One region of the Oceanobacillus sp. FSL W7-1309 genome, then DNA from elsewhere that is predicted to be linked to it. Evidence: riboswitches for the same ligand, from Rfam matches in the RefSeq annotation. Region 1 holds a riboswitch; each other region holds the start of a gene.

Region 1 (2,203 bases):
ACGGTCGTTTTGGATGAAATGATGAGAAGAAACAGCCGAGGCGCGGATACTTAGAAACAAAAACAATCGAGTTAAGAAATTTTACGAAAAGGAAAGAGCCGGCATGACATGTTAATCTGCAAAAATCCAGTCAGTGAGCGCTCCAATGAGAATCGCAAGGTAAATCACATGTTTTCAATAATAACTCTCCCACATTTCTATTAATTACTTAAAGGAAAACACTTTATTAATAGGAACATTTGTTCTATAATGAAGGTGATTAGAAAAAGAAGAAATAACGGACTAGCATTCGTTAATCGTTTTATCTTTGTACCATCAAAGTGAACAGGGTTGTAAATCGAACGAAAAAGTCTAAAAGCCAATGTGTATTTTAGACGAGGAGGGATTGAATGACCAATAACAACGTAACATTTGAAGAGATTGTTGAACAAAATGAGCGAAGAATTCACTATCATATACATCGATTAAATATTAGAGACACCGAACAGGAGTTTTTTCAAGAGGGTTTAGTGGCGATGTGGAATGCATACGAGAAGCATCAACCAGATAAAGGCCCATTCACAACATACTTCAACTATATAATTCGCAACCGTTTGATAGATTTAATACGTAAGACAAATAGAGAGAAGGAAAAGCAGATACTTTTGAATATTGAACAGAAAAGACTTCTCCATAATGGAAATTGTTATCGTAGTCATGTTATTTCCTATCCAATGATGATAGCTGAAAAGCCGATAACTGATGAGATTTTTTGGGAACATGTGAAAAAACAACTTACCGGAAATCAATGGAAATGGGTAACCTATTTTATTATCGAGAACATGTCTGTTAAAGAAATTGCTGAACAAGAAGGTGTTTCGATGGAGGCTGTAAAAAGCTGGGGAAAAGAGGCTAGGAGAAAGTTAAAATGTGGAGTGGCTAGATATTAGTAAAAGGATATATAGTCTAATGGGTAACGTATTCAATTACTAAATTTTAAAAATAATAAGTGCTTTACAATAAATCAAGCCTGTGGTATCTTGAAGACAGAAAACTTCATCATTATTTTTACGCTAGGGGAGCTGTGAAAGCGGCTGAGAAGAACTGGATTGTTCTGACCCTTTGCACCCGAACTAGATAATACTAGCGTGGGGAAGTGTAGTCAATCTGTATATCTTTCTATTGATATCGATATATACATGTAGACTGCATTCCCCAGGGATGTAGTTTTTTTGTTTGGAAATATATATAACAAGGAGGAATTTACAATGGTACATCAAACTTGTACGGAAAGTGATATTGCAGGAGCTAGTTTTTCAATTCATCCGATGAGTGATCAGTTTATCGAGATTATTAAAGGTGCTTTAGAGGAGGCAGATACATCGAAGGTTCATATGGATACAGATGATGTAACAACAACTGTAAGAGGAAAGCTGACACATGTTTTTGATGTGACAAAGGCGATATTTGCTCATGCAGCAAAAAGTGGGAAACATGTTGCATTTGAAGCTACGTATTCATTAGGATGTCCTGGGGATTCAATGGGGGAGGCTTATATGGCAGAAGATGAGATTCCGCTGAATGCAGAGCATGTCAAACATATAAAGCAGCGGGTTGCAGCAAAATTTTCCTTGTATCCATTGGGCGGCGGTAGTTATATGGATGTAATTTACAGTCAAATTGAGGCAATGAAGCAATACGTAGATGTTAGTCACGCCCATTATGCTACACGATTAGATGGTGAAGCGATTGCAATATTTGATGGATTGGAAAAAGTGTTTAAAGCAACCGTTGAAGGCGGCTCAAGTCATACGGTAATGACCGTTTCGATGTCAGCGAACAGTCCATCCCATACAGGAACGAATCAAAATGAATAATTGGCGCTTTAAAGAAATAGTTGTATTAGCAGCCTTGTCCGTTGTGTTCGCAGTCGTCTATTTAGCTTTTTTGCCAGTTGGAGCAGTCTTAGTTGGTTTCTTTGGACCAATTGGCTATGACTTTATTTTTGGTATTTGGTTTATTGTTTCGATTATTGCAGCCTACATTATACGGAAGCCTGGGGCCGCATTTTTATCTGAAACGATAGCAGCTATGGTCGAAGTGTTAATCGGAAATGCTGTTGGGCCAATGCTCATTGTTACTGGAATGATTCAAGGTATTGGTGCGGAAGCTGTATTTGCAGCAACTAAATGGAAGAATTATTCGACTTGGGTATTAATGGCAG
Region 2 (2,203 bases), 1.2 Mb from region 1:
GTTGAATGCATTAATTGAAATCATGTGTACCTCATCAATGATGTACACTTTATATGGTACTGCGCTTGAAGCATACTTTACCTTGTCTCGGATTTCACGAATATCATCGACACTCGTATTGGATGCAGCATCAATTTCAATAACATCTGAAATCGAGCCATCCAAAATGCCACGACATGCATCACATTCATTACATGGTTCTTTGACTGGTGCATGCTCACAGTTAATTGTTTGGGCAAAAATCTTGGCAGCACTTGTTTTCCCTGTTCCTCTTGGCCCAGAGAATAAATAAGCATGCGAAAATTTATCTTGTACAATCGCATTCTGCAGTGTTCTCGTAATATGTGTTTGTCCTACGACATCCTCAAAAGTTCTTGGACGCCAAACGCGATATAAAGCTTGATAGCTCATAATACAGATTCCCCTCTATGATCTATTTCTAATTATACCCGATTTTAGGGGTGAATGTGAACCAAAACAGGGTTAAATATATTTTTTGTAACCTTCATCTGGAGTTACTGTCACATTTCGTTATAGGTGGAGAGGATTTGTTTGTTCTATGGGACTAAGAAACCAGGATGGCATATCATCAGCCACCCTGGTTTTTATAATTTTAAACAGATGCCGGATTCGTTGCTTTTTCCGAAAGCCATGTTTCAAACGTATAGGACATCTCCCAAAATGCGAGCTCATATTCTTTCGCAAGAATAAACTGCTCTTTGATTTTCTCTTTTTCTGTTTCACTTGCCTTTTCCGCTAATCCATCGAGCAGGTCAATCATTTCCTGTGTGGACTCTTGGAACCACTCACTACCATACGTGTTCAGCCAATTTTGGTAAATTTCTTCTTTCGGTTTTGCGTCCTTGTAAGTCAAACCAATATCAGCATATAACCAGTAACATGGTAGCATTGCAGCTACAATTTGAGCTAAACTTCCGGACAACGATGCACGGTACAAATGCGATGTATAAGCATAGGCAGTTGGTGCAGGTTTAAAATTCTCAATTTCTGCATTGGTAATCTTTAAAATCCCTGCATGCTCCTTATGCACTGTTAGCTCTGCTTCTGCTGTTTTCTTTGCTTTTTCTGCCAGCTTAGCAGCAACATGAAAATCATCTGAATGTGCAGCCGCAAAAGCATGCACCTTGCCGTAATGCTTCAAATAATAGATATCCTGCAGAATATAATTTTTGAATGTTTCCAGTGGCAAATCACCACTTACAATACCCTGTACAAACGGATGATCTAGACTTAATTTCCAACTCTCTTTCGTAGCCTCTCGCAATAACTCTGAAAAACGCATAGAAAATTCCTCCCCTAATTTTGTTTAATAGCCTACTTCTACTACAACTTCATTGGTAATATTAAAAATAAACGGCTAGTCTTCTCTTATTTTTGCAATAATATCCATCAAAACATCTCCTTTCTATAAATTTAGAATGAAGAACAAAAAAACCACCCCGAAATGGAGTGGTTTTATATACAGTTACAGAATTATGTATACGTCACCAGCTCCACTTCCCTACGCTGGTACTAGCCAGTTCAGGTTCAAAGGGATCAAGAAATGAATCTTATCTCAGCCAAATGGCACCCCTAGTGGATTTTTTATATTCTATTTCTATCTTATTCCATTTTTTCATAAAAGTAAAATAATTCGTACGAAAAAAATCCCAACATCCAACTCTTATCCATATGGCATGCAGCTTAGAAAGATTTTTTCTAGGTGAATTTAAAAACACTCTTTCAAATGCTTTATAGCGTTTAAAAGAGTGTTTGATTGCATTATGTAGCCGTGCACCCACTTTCGATGTGACGACCCTATGCGTTACTTAAGTTCATGGCTCGGCCTAGGCTTCCCCACGGCACACAGAAAATTCCACTTACTGCTGCTTCCTTCCGGACCTGACAGGGTTCATGGGTTCCTGTTGCGTAGGACCCGGGCGTCAACACCACTCCCTTAAGGCAGACCATAAAATCGCCACACCTAGAGTGGGAATTCAGCCTCGCTATAGCGGATTGCGAGTACAGGGCACCGCTACCTCCCCACCTAGCACGGTATTTACCATTATAGCGAAATTATCGACAAAATGCAACATCAAAAGCGGATACGCCCGGTTTACGACTATTTTTTTCTTTTTCGAAGTGCTCGAAAGAAATCCGTTAGTAATGCAGCACACTCTGTTTGTAAAACACCTGCCGTTAA
Region 3 (2,203 bases), 1.8 Mb from region 1:
ATGCTGCAGGCGCTCTTCTAAATTCGTTAAGGTGAGTGAGCTTGGAAATGCTTCCCCTTTTATGTAAATATTTGCTTGACCATCATTGCTTTCAATATAATCAATCTCAGGGGGGTCAAATAAAACAATTTTATCGTTAACTTTCGTTGGAATTTTATTCAATTGAATTGGCTTTGTGTCTTTTTCATTATCTGTTTCTTCTGCTGGAATTAATTCTGTATCTCTTTCCTCTGTATCTTCCTCTGTTTCCGTCTCAATAATTCGTAAACCATCTTCATCCAATCGATAAACACGATCAGCAACCGTGACGGCACTTTCCATATTCCCAGTTAGAACAAGTATACTTTTATCTTCTTCTTGTATCTTTCTTGTAATATTAATAAATACACGTTTTGTCTCCATGTCTACATTCAAATCAGGCTCCTCAAAAACAAATAAAGAAGGATCCTGAATCAATAAACGTCCATATTGTACACGTTTCATTTCCGAAAATGTTAAATCTCTAATTCTCTTGTTTTTCTTTCCTTCCAGCTGTGTTAGATGGATAACTCGTTCAAACGTTTGTTTAACTTCATATAAGTCATAAAAAAATCGAAAATACTCAGAAACCGTTAATCTCTCATACATCCCATCTTCAAAAAAGCAAATACCAACTTGATGTAAAAATCCTCGCTTGTTTTCTGCAATAGTTACTTCCTTTACACGGATTTCCCCATTTACAATGGGGATTTTTCCGAGAATCATATTTAAAAGCGTGCTTCGAACATTTAGCGTTGAATAAATGGCAGTAATCTCCCCTTCAGCAATTTCTAAATTAAAAGCAGGAAATAGCTGTGTATCCTTTTCATGTTTTTCTATGTTTTTCATAGTTAAAATTGTCATTCTATCAGCCTTTCTTTAATACTTTTTTATATGTATCCTTTTATTCATTGTTATCTCCCATTACACAATAAAAAGTGCAATCACGTTCCGCTAAATCAAGAGTATGTACCATTTTTTTCGTAACGCTTCTACTATATAATTAGCAGACTACATTAGTTATACCATGTTTTCCATGTTAATAATGACAAAAGTTAAAAAATTTGTTAAGCTTAGAGATGAATTTACAATTCTATCGCATTTAAACTACTAGGGGTGCCCAAAAAGCGTGGGCTGAGAGGGAAGCGTGTATCATTTCCCGACTCTTATGGACCTGATCTGGTTAATACCAGCGGAGGGAAGTAGTCTGACATATGTCTAAACTATTTTTCACACGTATCAAGCTAGGTCCTAATGGATCTAGCTTTTTTTACGTCCAGTTCTAGCTCCGTGTCCGTAGCTGAACTCCAAAATTCAGGAAGCAGCAATTGCTATAAAGAAGCGTACTGGTTTACATCACTGCTTTTTGTGATACCCCAGAAATGGAGGACTTGATGAATCGAACACGTTTATTAACTACGATGGCAGTATTTATTGCAATTGGGACAATCACCGCTCAACTAATATGGTTTCCCGCTGGAATTGCTAGAGCCTATCCTGTCCAGCATGCAATTAATGTCATGGCAGCTGTTACGCTTGGACCAGGTCCAGCTGTCGTTATCGCTTTTATGATTAGCTTACTTCGCAATATGCTCGGACTAGGGACATTATTAGCATTTCCCGGTGCGATGGTTGGCGCCTTTTTAGCAGGTTATCTTTATAAAAAATCCAGCAAGAAATCATTAGCCGCTATCGGTGAAGGCGTTGGAAGCGGGATTTTCGGTGCACTTTTCGCTGTCCCATTTGCTTACATTTTTATGGGAAGTTCTGCCGGAGCATTCGCCTTTATCCCACCATTTCTCGTTAGTAGTATTACTGGTTCTATTATCGGCTTATTTATCGTATCCAGGGTTTCAAGTAAACGTTTAATTCGTAATTAAATTGCATGATTTATAAAAGGATTTGAAAGAACAACACTTATATGTGAGGTATCTTCTGAAAGGATGGTGTATAACCAATGAAACAAGTAGCATGTGCACTTACAATTGCCGGTACAGATCCAAGTGGCGGTGCAGGTATCCACGCTGATTTAAAAACATTTCAAGAGCTGCAAAGCTATGGGATGTCCGTAATTACTTCGGTTGTGGCTCAAAATACAACAGGTGTTCAAGCCGTTCACCATGTACCAATTGAAATAATTGAACAGCAATTAGACTCCGTGATTTCCGATATGCCTATTCACGCA
Region 4 (2,203 bases), 230 kb from region 1:
GAAAATGACTGTCATCACTAAAAGACATATGGAGGTGCAATACGGATCAAGCCATACCGTTGTCCAAATTGCAAAACAAATAAATCCCGCTTTAATCTCATTGAGCAAATCGCAATACCTGTTAAACTAGACGCAAAAACTGGAGAATTACTGGAAAGTTATACAGATGAGAGTACGGAAATGTTCCATCAGATGTATAAGGGGCCAAAATACCGTATTCAATGTGGGATATGTGGTTTGATAGAGAATGAAAATACATTTGAACAGTTTGCTAAATATGCAGGTTTTTAATGTTTGTATGTGTGTCTGCTGCGACCCTAATGATTTTTTGTTGTTGAGAAAACATTTATTTGAACAAACCTTTTAAGGAACCTAAACTCTGTTAATTAATGATCGATTATAAATATGAATCCATTATGATCAAGAGTATAAATTGAATAAAAAAACAATCACGTTTTTATAGCAAAAAATCATAAAATTACGTTAACCATCCCTATTCCCTTGACATAAATTTCTAAAGATTATAACATATGGATATAACTTAATTATATGCACTAGGGGTGTTATTTAACTGAGATGAGTATTACTCAAACCCTTTGAACCTGAACTAGTTGAAACTAGCGTAGGAAAGTGTAAACTCTAAATACATACTTAAAGAACATTTATGCCTTATTCTTAATATGTAGTTATTTGTTTTTACGCAGCTTTCCTATGGGAAGGTTGCGTATTTTTTATTTTATCTATCATTTTTATGATGTAAGTTTCACGCTAAATTAATAGTATAGGAGTGGTTAGGATGATTAGAACAGTATTAGTAACAGGCAGCAGCAGAGGGTTAGGGGCAACTATTGCAAAGACATTGGCACAGCAAGGATTTCAAGTGGTTATCAACTACTATCAAAGCAAAGAAGCTGCTGAGAAGCTCGTTTCTGAGATTGGTGAAGAGAATGCTATTGCCATTCGGGCTGATGTAACAAATCGTAAAGAAGTAGATGAATTGATAAAAAAAGCAACGGAATATTTTGGCCAAATAGATGTTGTCGTCAATAATGCATTAATAGATTTCAAGTTTGATCCAACCAAACAAAAATCCTTCACAGAACTTACATGGGAAGATTATCAAAAACAACTGGATGGTACGTTAAAAGCAGCATTTAATGTCGTTCAAAGCGTCATCCCCCAATTTATTGAACGACAAAATGGAAGTATTATAAGCATTGGTACAAATTTATATCAAAATCCTGTTGTACCCTACCATGAATATACAACAGCAAAAGCTGGATTAATCGGTTTTACACGTAATATCGCTGCCGAATTAGGTGTATATGGCATAAAAGCGAATGTAGTTTCAGGTGGATTATTAAAAACAACTAACGCGAGTGCCGTTACAACACCAGAAGTATTCGATTTAATTGCTCAATCAACGCCATTGAAGAAAGTGACCACACCTCAAGATGTAGCCAATATGGTCGCTTATTTATCTTCAGAAAATGCTGACGGTATTACAGGGCAAAATTTCACAATAGACGGCGGTTTAACAATGAACTAATAGCTTAAAATACGATAGCTGATCCTTCAAAAACGGAATGTACAAGACAGTTAATAATGATGTATGTTGAGGTGTAAATAAATGACAAAAACGAAAGAAAGACAACTGCATTTAGGTGTTTTGCTGTATGGTTGCGGACACCATCAAGCTGCTTGGTTAATGCCTGACTCAAGCATTGAACATATTGGGGAGATTTCTTATTATCAATCTTTAGCACAGGTTGCGGAAAAAGGTTATTTTGATGCAGTATTTTTTGCTGATAATCAATCATTTCCGGCTAAACATGCCAGTGATATGCCAGCATTTTGGTTTGATCCAGTAGTCAATTTAACAGCTATTTCCCAAGTGACAAATCATGTTGGATTAGTTGCAACAATTTCAAGCACTTTTTCTAATCCTTTCACAGCTTCCCGGCAGCTCTTAAGCTTAGACCATATTACAAAAGGGCGTGTTGGCTGGAATCTCGTTACCTCCATGACTGATTTAGAGGCGTTGAATCATAGTATGGAAGAGCTGCCTCCTCGTGACAAACGTTATGAAAAGGCAGATGAATTCGCTGCTTTAATGAATAAGTTATTTATTTCATGGGATGATAATGCGTTTCTGCATCAGCGGGAAGAAAGAAAATTGATAAACCCATCAAACATTCAGCCT

What was found. A riboswitch is a leader RNA that binds a small molecule or an ion and turns the genes downstream of it on or off. The one in region 1 is predicted to bind thiamine pyrophosphate.
Region 2: it holds a riboswitch for thiamine pyrophosphate, as region 1 does, so the genes downstream of both, tenA (thiaminase II) here and NST46_RS01265 (YkoF family thiamine/hydroxymethylpyrimidine-binding protein) in region 1, are expected to answer to the same signal.
Region 3: it holds a riboswitch for thiamine pyrophosphate, as region 1 does, so the genes downstream of both, thiW (energy coupling factor transporter S component ThiW) here and NST46_RS01265 (YkoF family thiamine/hydroxymethylpyrimidine-binding protein) in region 1, are expected to answer to the same signal.
Region 4: it holds a riboswitch for thiamine pyrophosphate, as region 1 does, so the genes downstream of both, NST46_RS02385 (3-oxoacyl-ACP reductase) here and NST46_RS01265 (YkoF family thiamine/hydroxymethylpyrimidine-binding protein) in region 1, are expected to answer to the same signal.

The regions. Positions count from the first base shown of each region.
Region 1 is NZ_JBBOBX010000001.1:287,919-290,121, reverse strand. It holds gene NST46_RS01270 (sigma-70 family RNA polymerase sigma factor) at 390-929, shown strand; TPP riboswitch at 1,045-1,151, shown strand; gene NST46_RS01265 (YkoF family thiamine/hydroxymethylpyrimidine-binding protein) at 1,248-1,856, shown strand; gene NST46_RS01260 (ECF transporter S component) at 1,849-2,203, shown strand, end outside.
Region 2 is NZ_JBBOBX010000001.1:1,508,294-1,510,496, reverse strand. It holds gene dnaX (DNA polymerase III subunit gamma/tau) at 1-411, opposite strand, end outside; gene tenA (thiaminase II) at 614-1,303, opposite strand; TPP riboswitch at 1,503-1,605, opposite strand; RNA gene ffs (signal recognition particle sRNA large type) at 1,791-2,056, opposite strand; gene tadA (tRNA adenosine(34) deaminase TadA) at 2,123-2,203, opposite strand, start outside.
Region 3 is NZ_JBBOBX010000001.1:2,077,968-2,080,170, reverse strand. It holds gene NST46_RS09885 (LytTR family transcriptional regulator DNA-binding domain-containing protein) at 1-882, opposite strand, end outside; TPP riboswitch at 1,121-1,236, shown strand; gene thiW (energy coupling factor transporter S component ThiW) at 1,413-1,898, shown strand; gene thiD (bifunctional hydroxymethylpyrimidine kinase/phosphomethylpyrimidine kinase) at 1,976-2,203, shown strand, end outside.
Region 4 is NZ_JBBOBX010000001.1:514,503-516,705, forward strand. It holds gene NST46_RS02380 (DNA alkylation repair protein) at 46-291, shown strand; TPP riboswitch at 547-646, shown strand; gene NST46_RS02385 (3-oxoacyl-ACP reductase) at 797-1,549, shown strand; gene NST46_RS02390 (LLM class flavin-dependent oxidoreductase) at 1,631-2,203, shown strand, end outside.